4 regions of the Streptomyces capillispiralis genome follow, and region 4 is predicted to be linked to each of the others. Evidence: riboswitches for the same ligand, from Rfam matches in the RefSeq annotation. Region 4 holds a riboswitch; each other region holds the start of a gene.
What was found. A riboswitch is a leader RNA that binds a small molecule or an ion and turns the genes downstream of it on or off. The one in region 4 is predicted to bind cyclic di-AMP.

Region 1 (4,200 bases), 3.7 Mb from region 4:
ATGCGGTTCGGCATCTGGGTCGAGCCGGAGATGGTCAACCCCGACAGCGACCTGTACCGGGCGCACCCCGACTGGGTGCAGTTCCAGCCGGGGCGCCGGCGCACGGAGTTCCGCAACCAGCTCGTCCTCAACCTCGCGCGCGACGACGTGCGGGAGCACCTCTGGCGCCGGCTCGACGCGCTGCTCTCCGGCGCCCCCGTCGACTACGTGAAATGGGACTTCAACCGCTGCTTCACCGACGCGGGCTGGCCCGACGACCCGTATCCGCAGCGGCTGTGGACCGACCACGTGCGCGGGCTGTACGCCCTGCTGGACCGGCTGCGGGCGGCCCACCCGGGGGTGGCCTTCGAATCCTGCTCGGGCGGCGGCGGCCGGATCGACCTGGGTGTCCTCTCGCGTACCGACCAGGTGTGGACCTCGGACAACACCGACCCCCTCGACCGGCTCGCCATCCAGCACGGCTTCAGCCAGCTCCACCCGGCCCGGGTCATGGCCGCCTGGGTCACCGACAGCCCGAACGCGATGCTCAACGGCCGGGTCAGCACGCTGCGCTTCCGGTTCGTCAGCGCGATGGCCGGAGTGCTGGGCATCGGCGGTGACCTCGCGCGGTGGAGCGGAGAGGAGCTCGCCGAGGCGCGGGAGTGGGTCGCGCTCTACAAGGAGATCCGGCCCGTGGTGCAGCGCGGCGACCTGTACCGGCTGCGTCCGCCGGAGGGCGGGCTGAGCGCGGTGCAGTACGTCCTCGGCGACGACACCGTCGTCCTCGCCTGTCTTCAGGCGCAGCACTACGGGGAGCCCGTGCCCGCGCTCCGGCTGCGCGGCCTCGACCCGGCCGCCTCGTACGAATGCCTCGAAACGGGCGAAGTGCACCGTGGTGCCGTCCTGCTGCACCACGGGCTGCTCACCGGTCTGCGGGGGGATCTGGACGCCGCGGTGTTCCGGCTGAGGCGCCTGTGATTGGATGATTAGGTCGTTCTGTCCGATTAAGTAGCTTCGGTATAACGTGCCCCGAAAGAAAGGGAGATGGGGAGGGGGTGCGTGAGCATCGTCATATCCGTGACGATGTGTTGTCGCCATGTTCACGTAATTTCGAGCAATGGCAAGGGAATTCGGCGCGGAATCGGAATCCCGGTCGACGCTCGGTGACGTCCTTTCCGTCCGTGGATCACGGAAAAAGGCATACCCGGAGAACCTCGCGCTTGTCCCTTCACGTCCGGGTCGCTTACGTTCGCCACCGATCCGGACGGACGCCTAATCCTGCCGCCGCCCGGAGCCCGCACACACTGACCCGTGTACGGCAGGAGCGGGGGACCCACAGGTACGACTGCCTGTTCCGGTCTCCGGAACGGCTTGGGGTTAAGCCGCGCGAAAGCGCGGCCGGGCATCTCCAGTCCGAACCCGACAGCTCACCTCGTAGGCGCCGGAGAGGAAATCGTCATGCCCGCGAAGGGTAAGCACCGCCGTACCAAGGCCCAGCGTTTCACCCGCTCCATAGCCGTCGCCGGAACCGGTGGCGCCGCGCTCGCCCTGCCGCTCCTCGGCGCCACCGGCGCGCACGCCGCCACGCCGCAGGCGGCCCCCGAGAAGGCCGTCCAGTCCCTTTCCGCGGCCGGCCAGAAGGCCGCCGCCCAGAAGAGCGACGACGCCCGCACGTACACCGTGAAGGCCGGCGACTACCTCGCCAGGATCGCCGAGACGCAGGACGTCGACGGCGGCTGGAAGAAGCTCTACGCGGACAACCGCGAGGTCGTCGGTGACGACCCGTCGCTCATCCACCCCGGTCTGAAGCTCTCCCTCGACGGCGAGGCCGCCAAGAGCGCGCCGGAGAAGTCCTCTTCCGCCGACCCGGCCGCTTCCGCCGAGCCGAAGGCCGAGAAGCCCGCCGCGAAGCCGTCCGAGCAGCCCTCGGCGGACACCTCCGCGCAGCAGACGACCACCGACCAGGCCGCGAACACCTCCGGTCACAGCTCCCCGGTGCCCGGCGGATCCCTCGGCACCGCCTACAAGGTGGCCGGCAGCATGTGGTCCAGCGGCTACCACACCGGTGTCGACTTCGCCGTCCCGACCGGCACCTCGCTGAAGGCCGTCGGTTCCGGCACGGTCGTCTCCGCGGGCTGGGCCGGCGCGTACGGGAACCAGGTCGTCATCAAGCTCGCCGACGGCTACTACGCCCAGTACGCCCACCTGTCCTCGCTGTCCGTCTCGGCCGGCCAGACCGTGAGCGGCGGCCAGCAGGTCGGCCTCTCCGGCTCCACCGGCAACTCGACCGGCCCGCACCTGCACTTCGAGATCCGCACCACGCCGGACTACGGCTCCGACGTCGACCCGGTCTCCTACCTCCGCTCCAAGGGTGTCGCCATCGGCTGACCCCGAGCGAACCGCCTGACACGCCGCCGAAGGCCGGACCCCGATCCCCGGGTCCGGCCTTCGCCGTATTCCGTAGTTGGCCAACATTTTGAGAGTGTCTTATCTCACCGACCGTCAACCCATTCCTACGGTCGCGTAGGTCACATTCCAAGGTGAATCATGAGCGGTTGTGGCAGACGATTCGAAGAATGACAGCAGAACAGTGATCGGGTCGTACGTGGCGGTGGGGGACAGCTTCACCGAGGGCGTCGGCGATCCCGGCCCCGACGGGGCGCTCGTCGGCTGGGCCGACCGGTTCGCCGTGCTTCTCGCCGACCTCCGGCCCGAAGGCGACTTCCAGTACACGAACCTCGCGGTGCGCGGAAAACTGCTGGACCAGGTCGTGGCGGACCAGGTGCCCCGCGCCGTCGAACTCGCCCCCGATCTCGTCTCGTTCTGTGCGGGCGGCAACGACATCCTCCGGCCGGGCAGCGACCCGGACGAGGTGGCCGAGCGTTTCGAGCGGGCGATCGCCGCGCTCAGCGCCGTGTCCGGCACGGTGATGGTGACGACCGGCTTCGACACCCGCGGCGTCCCCCTGCTCAAACACCTGCGCGGCAAGATCGCCACGTACAACGGGCACGTACGGGCCGTCGCCGACCGGTACGGCTGCCCCGTGCTCGACCTGTGGTCCCTCAGGAGCGTCCAGGACCGCAGGGCCTGGGACGCCGACCGGCTGCACCTGTCACCCGAGGGGCACACCCGCGTGGCGCTCCGCGCGGGCCAGGCCCTGGGCCTCCAGGTCCCCGCCGACCCGGAACAGCCCTGGCCGCCCCTGCCGCCCCGCGGCACGTTCGAGGTCCGCCGGGACGACGTCCACTGGGCCCGCGAGTACCTGGTGCCGTGGATCGGCCGCCGGCTGCGCGGCGAGTCCTCGGGGGACCACGTGACCGCCAAGGGCGCGCTGTCGCCGGACGACATCAAGGTACGGATCGCGTCGGTGGCGTGACGATCACGCGGGACTGGCGTGTGCGGCCGGCGGCCGCGGCGGACGTCGAGGCGGTGGCCGAACTGCGCGCGCTGGTGCTCCGCCCGGATCTGGAACGGCTCGGACGGTACGACGGCCGACGGGTGCGGCAGCGGCTCCGGGACGGCTTCGACCCCGCCCACACCTGGGTGATCGAGGTGGGCGGCGCCTTCGCCGGCTGCGTGGCGCTGCGGCCGGCGGAGGACGCCCACTGGCTGGAGCACTTCTACCTGGCGCCCGGGCACCAGGGCGACGGCATCGGCTCGGGCGTGCTGCGCGCGCTGCTGGAGCGGTGCGACCGCGCCGGGGCCGTCGTCCGGCTGAACGTGCTGCGGGGCAGTGCGGCCCGGCGGCTGTACGAACGGCACGGGTTCACGGCCGAGACCGAGGACCCGGTGGACGTGTTCATGGTGCGCCGGCCGCACCGGCCGTCCCTCCCGCATCCGGCCCCGCCCCGCCGGACCGGCCGCACATAATGGAATGTCTGACCGACGACCTGGAGGTACCGTGGCCGCTTTCCGTCTTCCGAGCTCCGGGCTCAGCGCCCTGCGGCCCGTGGCCTTCGGCGCGGACCCCACGGGCGAGCGCATGGCGCGCATCCGCAGATCCCCGCACTTCAGGGACGGCGTGTTCCAGAACCCGGGAGGCACCGCCAGGATCCGTCCCTCGGGCTCGACCCGGGACCTGGCGAAGACGTACATCGACAAGGAGAGCCGGTCCCGCCGCGCCCCGCAGGGCACGATCCCGGTGCACTCCACCACCCTCGCCGACCTCTCCCGCCCGCCGGCCACCGGTCTGCGCCTGACCTGGATGGGCCACTCCAGCGT
Region 2 (4,200 bases), 440 kb from region 4:
CGGCTCGGGCGGGCGGGGACGGACTTCGTCACGCGGGAGCGGGAGCTGCTGCTCGAGCTGTGGCACCGGCGGGGAGCGGCCCGTCCGGCCCTGGACCACGCGGCCCGCGCCCTCGCGCCCCCGGCCCCGGTCACCGCGGCGCCGTGGCCGGTGCACGGGGTGTACGGCCAGCAGCCCCATGGGCAGGGGCAGGCACACCATGGCCAGCCGTCACACGTGCAGGCGCCCCATGGGCAGCCACTACATGTGCAGGCACACCACGCGTATCCCCCACACGGCCATCCGCCGCAGGGTCCGCTGCCGTACGGGCATCCCTACGCCGCGTACGCCCCGTACCCGGACCCGCGGCCGAACCCGGATCCCCGCCGGTCCTGACCGATCCTGACGGATCCTGACCGGTCCAATCACCCCGCCTCACCCCGCCCCGCACACACCTGACCGGCAGCCCTGACGTCGGGGGGGTCGTCGTCGGGACTGCCGGGATTCAGGGGGCGTCGGTTCTCAGGGGGTGAGGCCCTTGTCGCGCAGCCAGGCCAGCGGGTCCACGCCCGAGGTGGAACCGCCGGGGTGGACCTCCAGGTGGAGGTGGGCCCCGGTGGAGTTGCCGGTGGAGCCGACACGGCCGATCACATCGCCGGTGCTGACCTTCTGGCCGACGCTGACGCTGATGGAGGACTGGTGGGCGTACCAGATCTCGGTGCCGTCGTCGAGGGTGAGCACGGTCTTGTAGCCGTAGGAGCCGTCCCAGCCGGCGGAGGTGATCGTGCCGGTGTGGACGGCCTTGATCAGGGTACCGGTGGGGGCAGCGAAGTCGAGGCCGGTGTGGTAGCCGGAGGACCAGTAGGCACCGGCCTGCATGAAGGTGGAGCTGAGGGTGTACGAGGAGGTCGGCAGCGCGTACTGCTTGGCCAGTGCGGCGAGGCGCTCCGCCTCGGCCTTCTTCCTGGCCTCCTCCTCCGCCTTCTTCTTGGCGGCGGCGGCCTTGGCCTTGGCCTCCTTCTCCGCCTTGGCGACGGCCTCGGCGGCCTCCTTCTCGGCGGCGGCCGCGGCCTCGGCGGCGGCCCTGTCCTCCGCCTGGTCCTGCTGCTGCTCGACCTGGGCCATGATCCGGGCGCGCAGCGCCTCACCGGCGCCGGCGGTGGCCTGCTCGTCGTCGGCGGCGCTCATGCCGATGTCGCTGAGGGGCGTGGCCGAACCCTTGGGGGTGTCCTCGTCGGAGATGAGGGAACCCACGTTGGGGAGGTCGGGCACGGAGATCGAGACCGGCGGCTTGCCGGTCTGGGCGCTGGCCATGCCGCCCGCTCCGACCGCGGCGATGACGCCGACGCCGAGGACGGTGGAGCTGCGGGCGAGCCCGCCGCCGCGCTGCTTGGCCACGCGGTGCCGGCCACGTACCGGGCGGATGGTCTCCGCAGTGGGGTTCCACTCCTCGAAGGGGCCCTCGTCGGTGCGGATGCCGCCGTAGGCGAAGGTGTCGCTCGGCTGGTACGGGGCCTCGGGGGCAGGCCGGTTGGACGCCACGTGGGCGTACTCCTTTCCTTCCTTCTCCGCCTACCGGGTTAGCTGACGGGTTCGGAGCAGGAAGGTCTCCTACGCGCGTATACGCACCGTGTTGCCACGGCGGTATCCACGCGATTCACCCCATGGTGATGGTTCCCCGGTTCCCTTGCGGGATTCGGCGCGTGCGCACGGAGCCGACTTCTGTGACGGCTGGGACGACCGCGCTGCGTTATCGAACGTTAATAGACGCGAGGGTCGTATTCCAAGCTGTTCCTCTTGATCGTTAACGATTTCCGTGGGGACTTAACCGCCACCGACGCCCAAAAACGGGCGAGTTGACCGCGCTTCGCGCGCCCGCTCTCTTCTGACGGTATGTCAGTTGTTATGCGCTGCGGGGTGGATCCCTCACGCTGGGTGACAGCGGAATCTCGGGAGAAGTCGGCGGGAGCCGGAAAACACCGAGGGCCGGAACCCTTTCGGATTCCGGCCCTCGGCCTTCAGTAGCGGGGACAGGATTTGAACCTGCGACCTCTGGGTTATGAGCCCAGCGAGCTACCGAGCTGCTCCACCCCGCGTCGTTGAAACCAGTGTACGCCATGCGCGGGACACGAAGCACACCCGTTGTCGCCGGCCCCGTTTCACCGGCCGGTCAGATGGCCGTTCGGCGCCTTGGCCCGGTCCTCGTACTCCGGCAGGACCACCACGGTGGCGCCCCCCTCGGCCAGCACCCCGCTGCCGTCGGCGCCCGCCACGAAGGTGTCCGGCTCGCGCCAGGCCGTGACCACCCGCCGCACCCCCGTGTCCAGGATCAGCCGGGCACAGGGCGCCGGCCGGGACGCGCGGCGGGCGCAGGGCTCCAGGCTGGAGTACACGGTGGCGGCCGGGAGCCGGGGGTCCATGGGGTCGATCTTGGCGAGCGCGGCCTCCTCCGCGTGCACCACCGGGTCGGTGCCCTCCCGGGAGTGGCCGCGCGCCAGCTCCGTACCGTCGGCCGCCACGACGACCGCGCCCACGCTGAACGCCGTCGTGGAGGGCGGGCACTCGGCGGCCAGCGCGCAGGCGAGCGCCAGCCAGTGGTGGTCGGCGGCGACGGGCAGCGGGCCGGTGCCGGGCGCGGTGGGCTCGTAGCGCGTCAAAACGACGTCACCCACCGGGCGGGTCTCGACCAGCCGCAGCCGGCCCGCCTGGTACGCGCCGGGGCCGAAGAGGCGGGGCGCGTCCGGGTCACCGACGAACAGCGGGGCGAGGACGAGCTGGAGTTCGTCCGCGAGGCCCTGGGTGAGCAGCTGGGTGTGGATCCGGCCGCCGCCCTCGACCATCAGCCGCCGGACGCCGCGCACGGCGTGCAGGTGCTCCAGCAGCCGCCGCCAGTCGAGGTCGGGGCCGAGCGGGACGACGTCGGCGGCGACACCGAGGGCGTGTGCCCGCTCGGCGCCCCGGTCGGTGGTGTAGAGCACCTTCGCGCCACCGGTGTGCCAGAACCGCGCCGCCGGGTCGAGGTCGCCGGAGCCGCTGACGGCGACCTTGAGCGGGTACTCGGGCCGGCCCGCGGCGACCCGGGCGGCGCGCCGGGCGGGCGAGTAGACCAGCAGCCGGGGGTTGTCCGCGCGGAGGGTGCCGGCGCCGACCAGGACGGCGTCCGCGGATGCCCGCACCTCGTCGACCCGGTCGAAGTCCTCCGGGCCGGACAGCAGCAGCCGCTCGGGGCCGGTGTCGTCGAGGCAGCCGTCCAGGGAGACGGCGGCGGACAGCAGGACGTACGGGTGGGGCATCGGCGTACTCCGGGCGGGGAACGGCGGCCGGCGGGACCGCGGCGGGCGGGCCGGTGCGGCCCGGTTCCAGTCTGACAACCCGCGCGGCCGGCGTACGCCCGCACCCCGCTCCCGCGCCGGGCGGGCTCAGGGCTCGATCAGGCCGACGCGGATGGCGTACCGGGTCAGTGCCAGGCGGTCCTTCAGGCCGAGCTTGGCCAGGAGGTTGGCCCGGTGCCGCTCCACCGTCTTGGGGCTGATCACCAGCAGGCCCGCGATCTGCTGCGAGGTGTGGCCCTCGGCGACGAGCTTGAGGATCTGCTCCTCGCGGTCGGTGATGGCCTTGGCGGGCAGGCTGCGGCCCTCCCGCGCGAGGTCGAGGTAGTGGTGGATGAGCGCGTTGACCGCCCCGGGGTAGAGGAACGGCTCACCGCGCATGGTGGCGCGGCAGGCCTCGACGAGGTCGCGGTCGGCGACGGACTTCAGGACGTACCCCGAGGCCCCGGCGGCCAGCGCCTCGAAGAAGAACTGCTCGTTGTCGTACATGGTCAGGACGAGGATGCGGGTGTCCGGCAGGGCGCGGGAGAGCTCGCGGGCCGCCTGGAGACCGGTCAGGCGGGGCATGGCGATGTCCAGGACGGCCAGGTCGGGCCGGTGCTCACGGGCCTGCTCCAGGGCTTCGACGCCGTCGGCGGCCTCGGCCACGACGGTCAGGTCCGGTTCGCCGTCCAGGATGAGGCGGACCCCCCGGCGGACCAGCGCGTGGTCGTCGGCGAGGAGGATGCGGGTGGGGGCCGGGTCGTTCATGTCAGCGTTTCCGGTCGGGGGCGTCGGTCACGGGGGCGGGGCGTGCGCGGGCGCGGACCCGCGTACGGGAACGAGGGTGTGCGCGGGGAAGCGGACGGGGACGGGGACGGCCAGCCGTACGACGGTGCCGACGCCGGCGCCG
Region 3 (4,200 bases), 1.3 Mb from region 4:
CGAGCTGGAAGGCGACGCCGAGCCGCTCGCCGTACTGGGTGAGCACGTCCACCACCGTCTCGTCGGCGCCGGACATCATCGCGCCGAAGCGGCAGGAGACGGCGACCAGCGAGCCGGTCTTGCCGCCGAGGACGTCCAGGTAGTGGTCGACCGGGTCCCGGCCGTCCTGGGGTCCCGCCGTCTCCAGGATCTGCCCGGTGACCAGCCGCTCGAACGCCTGGGCCTGCACCCGCACCGCCTCGGGACCGAGGTCGGCCAGGATGTGGGAAGCCCGCGCGAAGAGGAAGTCGCCGGTGAGGACCGCGACGGAGTTGCCCCAGCGGGCGTTCGCGCTGTCCACCCCGCGCCGCACCTCGGCCTCGTCCATCACGTCGTCGTGGTACAGCGTGGCCAGGTGGGTCAGCTCCACGACGACGGCGGAGGGCACGACCCCGGGCGCGTAGGGGTCGCCGAACTGGGCGGAGAGCATCACGAGCAGCGGGCGGAACCGCTTGCCGCCGGCCCGCACCAGGTGCTGGGCGGCCTCCGTGATGAAGGGCACCTCGCTCTTGGTGGCCTCGAGCAGCCCCTCCTCGACAGCCGTCAATCCGGCCTGGACATCGGCTTCCAGAACCTGGTCCCGCACGCTCAGCCCGAACGGCCCGACGACGGTCACGAGGGGTCTCCTGTCTGCTGGTGTCTACTGGCGATTACACGGTTTGTCGATAGGTCGCTGCCATCACTCAAGTCAGCGTATCCGGTCACGTTTCGATCACCGCCAGCACCCAGGGTCACAAGCCGGGCGATACGGGATCAGGGGCGGAGTGATTTTGATCGGTTGATCACAAGGGACATTCTCCGACTTTCCGCCGCGCGTCGATCCACTCCCCGACACGGCCGCCGCCCCCGCCCCTCGACCGCTCCCCGGCCCACTCCCCGGCCCGCTCCTCACCCCGCCCGCCGGCCCGCTCCCCGGCCCGCTCCTCGACCCATTCCTCGGCCCGCTCTTCGGCACGCGCACCATCCTGCCCGCCCCTCCGCCCGATTTGCCGTAAATACCAAGCGGAATCCGCTTGGTGAGCAATGCTCCACCGGCGCGTGATCAGTGAAGTGAGTCACGCGCGCGGCACCGCGTCCACCACACCCCCGCTCCCGCGTCCGCCCGCGCCCCGGCGCCGAGTTGACCCTTGGCGACAGCAAAGGATCAAGCACCCCAAACCCCCCATTGGAAGATCAAACGGCATACCGGGTGATGCCCACACTTGTTCCCGACATGTGCTCTCGCATACGTTCCGGGCCTGCCGGGTGGACGCCCAGTCCTGCCGCCACCCGCACCACACCCAACGACGAACTCACGCACGGCAGGAGCGGGGGACCCAGGTAAGTCGCCGGGCCGGCCATCGCGCCGGAACGGCTAGGGGTGAAGCCGTGCCCTCAGGGGCACGGCCGGGCACTCTCCCGCCCGAACCCGACAGCTCACCTCGCAGGCGTAGGAGAGGAACCCAGACATGCCCGCACACGGTCAGCACCGCCGCTCCGGCGCCCGCCGCCTCGTCCGCTCCCTCGCCGTCGCCGGTACCGGCGTCGCCGTGGTCGCCCTGCCGCTGTTCGGCGCCACCAGCGCCTCCGCGCAGACCACGACGGCCGCCACGGCCACCACGGCCTACCCGGACAACCTCGACGGCTGGATCCGCGAGTCCCTGTCCGTCATGGCGCAGCACGGCATCCCGGGCAGCTACGAGGCCATCCACCGCAACATCATGCGCGAGTCCTCCGGCAACCCGGCCGCCATCAACCTCTGGGACTCGAACGCCGCCGCCGGCACCCCGTCGAAGGGCCTGCTCCAGGTCATCGACCCGACCTTCCAGGCGTACCACGTGCCCGGCACCCCCTTCGACCCGTACGACCCGGTCGCCAACATCACGGCGGCCTGCAACTACGCCGCCGACCGCTACGGCTCGATCGACAACGTCTTCGGCGCGTACTGAGGCGCGGATCCGGACCGCGGCCCGGGGACGTCCCGGGCCGTGTCCCCGGACAGGTCCTGGGCCGCCCGCCGGCGGACGGGCCCGGACGGGCCGCCGAACAGCCGCTCGAGGACGACGGCCACGCCGTCGTCCTCGTTCGACGCGGTGACCTCGTCAGCCACCGCCTTCAGCTCGGGGTGGGCGTTGGCCATGGCGACGCCACGGGCCGCCCAGTCGAACATGGGGATGTCGTTCGGCATGTCGCCGAAGGCGAGGGCGTGCTCCGGGCTCAGCCCCAGGTGCTCGGCGGCCAGCGCCAGCCCCGTCGCCTTGGTGACCCCGCACGGCTGGAGCTCCACCGTGCCCGGCCCCGACATGGTCACCGTGGCCAGCGAACCGACCACCGACCGGGCCGCCGCCGCCAACGCGTCGTCGGACAGCCGGGCGTGACGCAGCAGCACCTTGCTGATCGGCCGGTCCCACAGGTCACCGCGCCGCTCGACCCGTACGGCGGGCAGGGTCGGGTGCGGCATCAGATAGCCGGGCTCGATCAGCGTCAGCCCGTCGACCCCGTCCTGGTCGACCGCGGCGTACACCTCCCCCACTTCGGCCTCGATCTTGCCGAGCGCGGTCTCCGCCAGTTCCCGGTCCAGCGTGACCGACCACAGCAGGCGGTCCGCGCCGGCGTCGTACACCTGCGCGCCCTGTCCGCACACCGCGAGCCCCGTACTGCCGAGGTCGTCCAGGAGCGGCCGCACTCTGGGGGCCGGGCGCCCCGTCACCACGAGGTGCTCGGCACCGGCCCGCGCCACCCGCGCGAGCGCGGCGACGGACCGGTCGGAGAGGGTGTCGTCGCCGCGCAGCAGCGTCCCGTCCAGATCGGTGGCGATGAGTGAATATGCGGTGGGTGCGGCCATGATCAGAGAATACGGACAACACGACGGTCCGCCTCACATCGCCCGGAACCGCTTGCGCGACCGCGTCCGTCACGCTAGAGAAGCGTTCCGCCATCACCGGGTACGGACTGGTTGAGGACGGTGCGGACCTCTTTCCCCGTTTGGCAAGAACATGCTCCGCTATCTACCGTCCACCTGCTCCCGGGCGGTACCTTCCAAGGGTCCAGGGGGGACTTGATCGGGGGGTCAGGTGAGCAGTGGACGCATGCGCGTGCTGAGGCCCGAGGAGCTCGGCGAGGGGGAACGGGAGCGCTGGCGGGAACTGCGCGCCGCGACGGACGCACCACGCAATCCGTTCATGGAACCGGAGTTCACCACCGCCGTCGGCCGGGTCCGGCCGCAGGCCAGGATCGCGGTGCTGTACGAGGGGGCGGAACCGGCGGGCTTCCTGCCGTACGAGCGGGGCGCGCTGGGACAGGGCCGGGCGATAGGGCTCGGGGTGTCCGACTGCCAGGGCGCGGTGCTGGGCCCCGGGCACACCCCGGAGACCGCTGAACTGCTGCGGGCCTGCTCGCTGTCGAGCTTCGCCTTCGACAACCTGGAGGCCGGGCAGGGGCTGTTCGTGCCGTACGCGGCCGAGGAGCACGCCACCTACGTCATCGACGTGGAGAAGGGCTACGAGACCTACGAGTCGGTGCTGCGCACCCAGTCGCCCAAGTTCCTCAAGACCACCCTCGCCAAGGAGCGCAGGCTCGGCCGGCAGGCCGGACCGGTGCGGTTCGTCTTCGACGAACGCGACCCGGCCGCGCTGCGCGCCCTCATGGAATGGAAGTCGGCGCAGTACCGCAGGACGGGGCGCCGGGACCGTTTCGCGCGGGAGTGGATCACCCGGCTCGTGGGGCGGCTCGCCGAGACCCGGGCGCCGCAGTGCACGGGCACGCTGTCGGTGCTCTACGCCGGCGACCGACCCGTCGCCGCGCACTTCGGCCTGCGTTCCGCCACCGTCCTGGCCTGCTGGTTCCCGGCGTACGACCCGGAGTTCGCGAAGTTCTCGCCCGGTCTGGTGCTGCATCTGCGGATGGCCGAGGCGGCGGCGGCCGAGGGCATCGGCCTGCTCGACCTGGGGCGCGGGCCGGCCGAGTACAAGGACTCGCTGAAGACCGGCGAACTCGCCGTCCACGAAGGGGCGGTGACCCGCCCGGGCGTGGGGGCCGCGCTGCACTGGCTGGGCCGCGAGCCCGCGCGCCGGGCGCACGGTTTCGTCCGCGCCCGCCCGCGGCTGGCGTCGCTGGCGTCGCGCACGCTGAAGGGCGCGGCTCGGCTGCGCCGGTCCTGAGGAGGGGGAGGAAGGACGTATG
Region 4 (4,200 bases):
CGCTGTCTCGCGAAAGGTCTCCCGCATGCTCTCCGGGAACGGTCGGCACCGCCGCCCCCGCCAGGCTCCGGCTCTTCTCGTCGCGGCCGGAGTGACCGGCTCCGCCATCGCCATCCCGCTCCTCGGAGCCGGCAGCGCCAGCGCGGCCGACGGCGCGACCTGGGACCGCGTCGCGGAGTGCGAGAGCGGCGGCTCCTGGAGCCAGAACACCGGCAACGGTTATTACGGCGGCCTGCAGTTGACCCAGGACGACTGGGAGGCCTACGGCGGCCTGGACTACGCGTCGAGCGCCGACCAGGCCAGCCGGGGCCAGCAGATAGCCGTGGCCGAGCGGGTCCTCGCCGACCAGGGCGTCGGCGCGTGGCGCACCTGCGGCCTGCTCGCGGGCCTGGACCAGGACTCGGCGTCGGTCGACATCGACACGGGTGTCGCGGAGGACTCGACGCCGGACCCGTCCGGATCGCCGGACTCCGGTGACGCGTCCGCCTCCTCCTCGCCGTCGCCCACGTCCGAGCCGTCGTCCACCGCGGACGCCACGGAGGGTTCGAAGTCCCCGGAGGGCGCGGAGAGCCCGGAGAGCACGGCCGACGCGTCCGCCGACGCCTCCGTCGGGACCGACACCGGCACCTCCCCCTCCGCTTCGGCCACCCCGAAGACCGACGAGTCGGACAAGCTGGGGCAGACCGACGGCTCTTCGGGCCTCACCGGAACCGAGGGCACCGGCTCCGGCCGTCACCGCGGCGGCAGCGCCGAGGAGGGCGTGACCGAGGACCGTACGTCCGAGTCGTCCGGCCGGCACGCCTCGCGCGGCGACGACGCCTCGCGCGACGCCGCCGACGGCTCCTACACCGTGCGCACCGGGGACAGCCTGTCGTCCATCGCCGACTCCCTTGAGCTGGACGGCGGGTGGCGCGCCCTGTACGCGGAGAACGAGCAGGTCGTCGGCACCGACCCGGACCTCATCCTGCCGGGCCAGGAGCTCGCTGTCGGGGTCGAACCGGGCGAAAAGTGACGCCCGAAAACGCCTGGGCACGGCGGCAGTTGGCGTCATGATTCGCGGCGAATGTCCGATTTAAAGGCTGTGAGAGATAGGTCTCAGAAGCCCTGATCGTCTTTGTCATTCCGCCGATCACGTGCCTACGGTCGAGACCGCTCGCCAATGCGGGCCCCGGCCGCCGCAACGCCGAATCCTGCCAGTGGCGGCCCGGGAACAGTCGTCGCGTCATGCGCCGTAGGCAGGAGCGGGGGACCCAAGGTAAGTGCCGGGCCCAGCAGTTGTGGCTGGCTCGGCTTGGGGTGAAGCCGCGGTTCGTGAGAGCCGTGGCCGGGCAACTCAACCGGCCCGAACCCGACAGCTCACCTCGCAGGCGTCGGTGAGGGGATCAACCATGCTGTTTTCCGGCAAGGGCAAGCACCGCCGTCCGTCCAAGGCCACCCGCGCCATCGCCGTCACCGGTGTCGTCGGTGCCGCCGTCGCCGCCCCGCTGATGGCGGCCGGCAACGCCTCCGCCGCCACCGCCTCCGAGTGGGACGCCGTCGCCCAGTGCGAGTCCGGCGGCAACTGGTCCATCAACACCGGCAACGGCTACTACGGCGGTCTGCAGTTCTCCGCCTCCACCTGGGCCGCGTACGGCGGCACCGCGTACGCCGCCTCCGCCGACCGGGCCAGCAAGGCCCAGCAGATCGAGATCGCCGAGAAGGTCCTCGCGGGCCAGGGCAAGGGTGCCTGGCCGGTCTGCGGCGTGAACCTGTCGAACACCCCGTACAGCGGCGGTGGCTCCGCGCAGGGCACCGAGAGCCAGGGCACCGGCTCCGCCGAGACCCGCGAGACCGAGCAGAAGGCCTCCCGCTCCGCCGAGCGCCCGGCCGCCGAGCAGAAGGCGGAGAAGAAGACCGTCACCACCCCGACCGGCAAGAAGGTCGCCAAGGGTGACGGCGAGTACAAGGTCGTCAAGGGTGACACCCTCAGCACGATCGCCGAGGAGCACGGCGTCGAGGGCGGCTGGGCGAAGCTGTTCGACCTGAACGGCGACATCGTCGAGGACGCCGACCTCATCTACCCGGGCCAGCAGCTGCACCTCAAGTAAGCGGCAGCCCCCTGCTCCCCGCCCCGGTGCGTCTCCCCCCGTACGCACCGGGGCGGGGTTTTTTCGCGCGGGTTTCCGGATTCGGCTTTGTTCCGTTCGGAAACAATTTACGCTCGGTTCTGTCCACGGGGCGGTCGACCGGCTGGCCGATCGCCCGGAGCCGGTTAGGCTCGGACTCGCAGGACCCACCGTGGTCCCGCCCACCCGCGTCACATCCAAGAAGGAGATGCTCGTGCCGTCCATCGACGTCGTCGTAGCCCGGGAAATCCTGGACTCCCGAGGCAACCCCACGGTCGAGGTCGAGGTCGGCCTCGACGACGGCAGCACGGGTCGTGCCGCCGTCCCGTCCGGCGCCTCCACCGGCGCCTTCGAGGCCATCGAACTCCGTGACGGCGATGCCAACCGTTACCTGGGCAAGGGCGTCGAGAAGGCCGTGCTGGCCGTCATCGAGCAGATCGGCCCGGAGCTCGTCGGCTACGACGCCACCGAGCAGCGCCTGATCGACCAGGCGATGTTCGACCTGGACGCCACCGACAACAAGGGCTCCCTCGGCGCCAACGCCATCCTCGGTGTCTCGCTCGCCGTTGCCCACGCCGCCTCCGAGGCGTCGGACCTGCCGCTCTTCCGCTACCTGGGCGGCCCCAACGCGCACCTGCTGCCGGTGCCGATGATGAACATCCTGAACGGCGGCTCGCACGCCGACTCCAACGTGGACATCCAGGAGTTCATGATCGCCCCGATCGGCGCGGAGTCCTTCTCCGAGGCCCTGCGCTGGGGCGCCGAGGTCTACCACACGCTGAAGAAGGTCCTGAAGAGCAAGGGCCTGGCCACCGGCCTCGGCGACGAGGGCGGCTTCGCCCCGAACCTCGGCTCCAACCGCGAGGCCCTCGACCTCATCCTCGAGGCCATCAAGGAAGCCGGCTACACCCCCGGCGAGCAGATCGCCCTCGCCCTCGACGTCGCCGCCTCCGAGTTCTACAAGGACGGCGTCTACACCTTCGAGGGCAAGGAGCGCAGCGCCGCCGAGATGACCGAGTACTACGCGGAGCTCGTCGACGCGTACCCGCTCGTCTCCATCGAGGACCCGCTGTTCGAGGACGACTGGGAGGGCTGGAAGGTCCTCACCGGCAAGCTCGGTGACAAGGTCCAGATCGTCGGCGACGACCTGTTCGTCACCAACCCCGAGCGCCTGGCCCGCGGCATCGAGGAGGGCGCCGCCAACGCCCTGCTGGTCAAGGTCAACCAGATCGGTTCGCTGACCGAGACCCTGGACGCCGTCGAGCTGGCCCAGCGCAACGGCTTCAAGTGCATGATGTCCCACCGCTCCGGCGAGACCGAGGACGTCACCATCGCCGACCTGGCCGTCGCCACCAACTGCGGCCAGATCAAGACCGGCGCCCCGGCCCGCTCCGAGCGCGTCGCCAAGTACAACCAGCTGCTGCGCATCGAGGAGATCCTCGACGACGCCGCGGTGTACGCCGGCCGCAGCGCGTTCCCGCGCTTCAAGGGCTGAGCGCCGCCCGCACAGGCGGCGTCGTCCGTACGTCCCCGTACTCGGTCCCGTACCGTGTGCGGGGACGTACGCACGTATGACCACGCACGCAGGCGAACCGGAGGCGGAGACATGGCGGTGAAGGACCGGGACCGTTTCTCCACCGCGACCAGGATCCGGCTGATCGGTGAGCAGACCGCGGCACGGGTGTACCGCTCGCAGACCAAGCGCCAGGCCCGCCGCTCGCGGCTGACCGGCCGGGCGGCGCTGCTCGCCCTGGTGGTCTGCTCGCTGATCGTGGCCCTCGCCTACCCCATGCGGCAGTACGTCTCCCAGCGCGCGGAGATCGCCGACCTCCAGCAGGAGCAGGACGAGACCCGGCAACGGGTCGAGCGGCTGCGGGACATGAAGGCGCGCTGGCAGGACGACGCCTACGCCGAGCAGGAGATCCGCCGGCGGCTGCACTACGTCATGCCCGGCGAGACCGGCTACATCGTCATCGACCCGGGTACGGCGAAGACGGCCCGCACGGATCTGGAAGCCGCCGACCGCCCCTGGTACGCGAACGTCTGGGACGGCGTCGACAAGGCCGACGCCGCCGCCCAGTGACCTCCGATACGG

Region 1: it holds a riboswitch for cyclic di-AMP, as region 4 does, so the genes downstream of both, FHX78_RS03685 (M23 family metallopeptidase) here and FHX78_RS20200 (transglycosylase family protein) in region 4, are expected to answer to the same signal.
Region 2: it holds a riboswitch for cyclic di-AMP, as region 4 does, so the genes downstream of both, FHX78_RS18115 (M23 family metallopeptidase) here and FHX78_RS20200 (transglycosylase family protein) in region 4, are expected to answer to the same signal.
Region 3: it holds a riboswitch for cyclic di-AMP, as region 4 does, so the genes downstream of both, FHX78_RS14215 (transglycosylase SLT domain-containing protein) here and FHX78_RS20200 (transglycosylase family protein) in region 4, are expected to answer to the same signal.

Annotation. Positions count from the first base shown of each region.
Region 1 is NZ_VIWV01000001.1:930,927-935,126, reverse strand. Features, by position in the region: gene FHX78_RS03690 (alpha-galactosidase) at 1-957, shown strand, start outside; cyclic di-AMP (ydaO/yuaA leader) riboswitch at 1,272-1,435, shown strand; gene FHX78_RS03685 (M23 family metallopeptidase) at 1,438-2,367, shown strand; gene FHX78_RS03680 (SGNH/GDSL hydrolase family protein) at 2,570-3,355, shown strand; gene FHX78_RS03675 (GNAT family N-acetyltransferase) at 3,352-3,849, shown strand; gene FHX78_RS03670 (MBL fold metallo-hydrolase) at 3,881-4,200, shown strand, end outside.
Region 2 is NZ_VIWV01000001.1:4,205,579-4,209,778, reverse strand. Features, by position in the region: gene FHX78_RS18120 (PrsW family intramembrane metalloprotease) at 1-375, shown strand, start outside; gene FHX78_RS18115 (M23 family metallopeptidase) at 502-1,521, opposite strand; cyclic di-AMP (ydaO/yuaA leader) riboswitch at 1,534-1,691, opposite strand; tRNA gene FHX78_RS18110 (tRNA-Met) at 2,002-2,075, opposite strand; gene FHX78_RS18105 (dihydrofolate reductase family protein) at 2,139-3,272, opposite strand; gene FHX78_RS18100 (response regulator transcription factor) at 3,399-4,058, opposite strand; gene FHX78_RS18095 (HAMP domain-containing sensor histidine kinase) at 4,086-4,200, opposite strand, start outside.
Region 3 is NZ_VIWV01000001.1:3,392,765-3,396,964, forward strand. Features, by position in the region: gene FHX78_RS14205 (polyprenyl synthetase family protein) at 1-655, opposite strand, end outside; cyclic di-AMP (ydaO/yuaA leader) riboswitch at 1,314-1,484, shown strand; gene FHX78_RS14215 (transglycosylase SLT domain-containing protein) at 1,488-1,967, shown strand; gene FHX78_RS14220 (HAD family hydrolase) at 1,931-2,863, opposite strand; gene FHX78_RS14225 (GNAT family N-acetyltransferase) at 3,108-4,178, shown strand.
Region 4 is NZ_VIWV01000001.1:4,644,814-4,649,013, forward strand. Features, by position in the region: gene FHX78_RS20195 (LysM peptidoglycan-binding domain-containing protein) at 26-1,012, shown strand; cyclic di-AMP (ydaO/yuaA leader) riboswitch at 1,218-1,385, shown strand; gene FHX78_RS20200 (transglycosylase family protein) at 1,389-2,087, shown strand; gene eno (phosphopyruvate hydratase) at 2,320-3,600, shown strand; gene FHX78_RS20210 (FtsB family cell division protein) at 3,712-4,188, shown strand.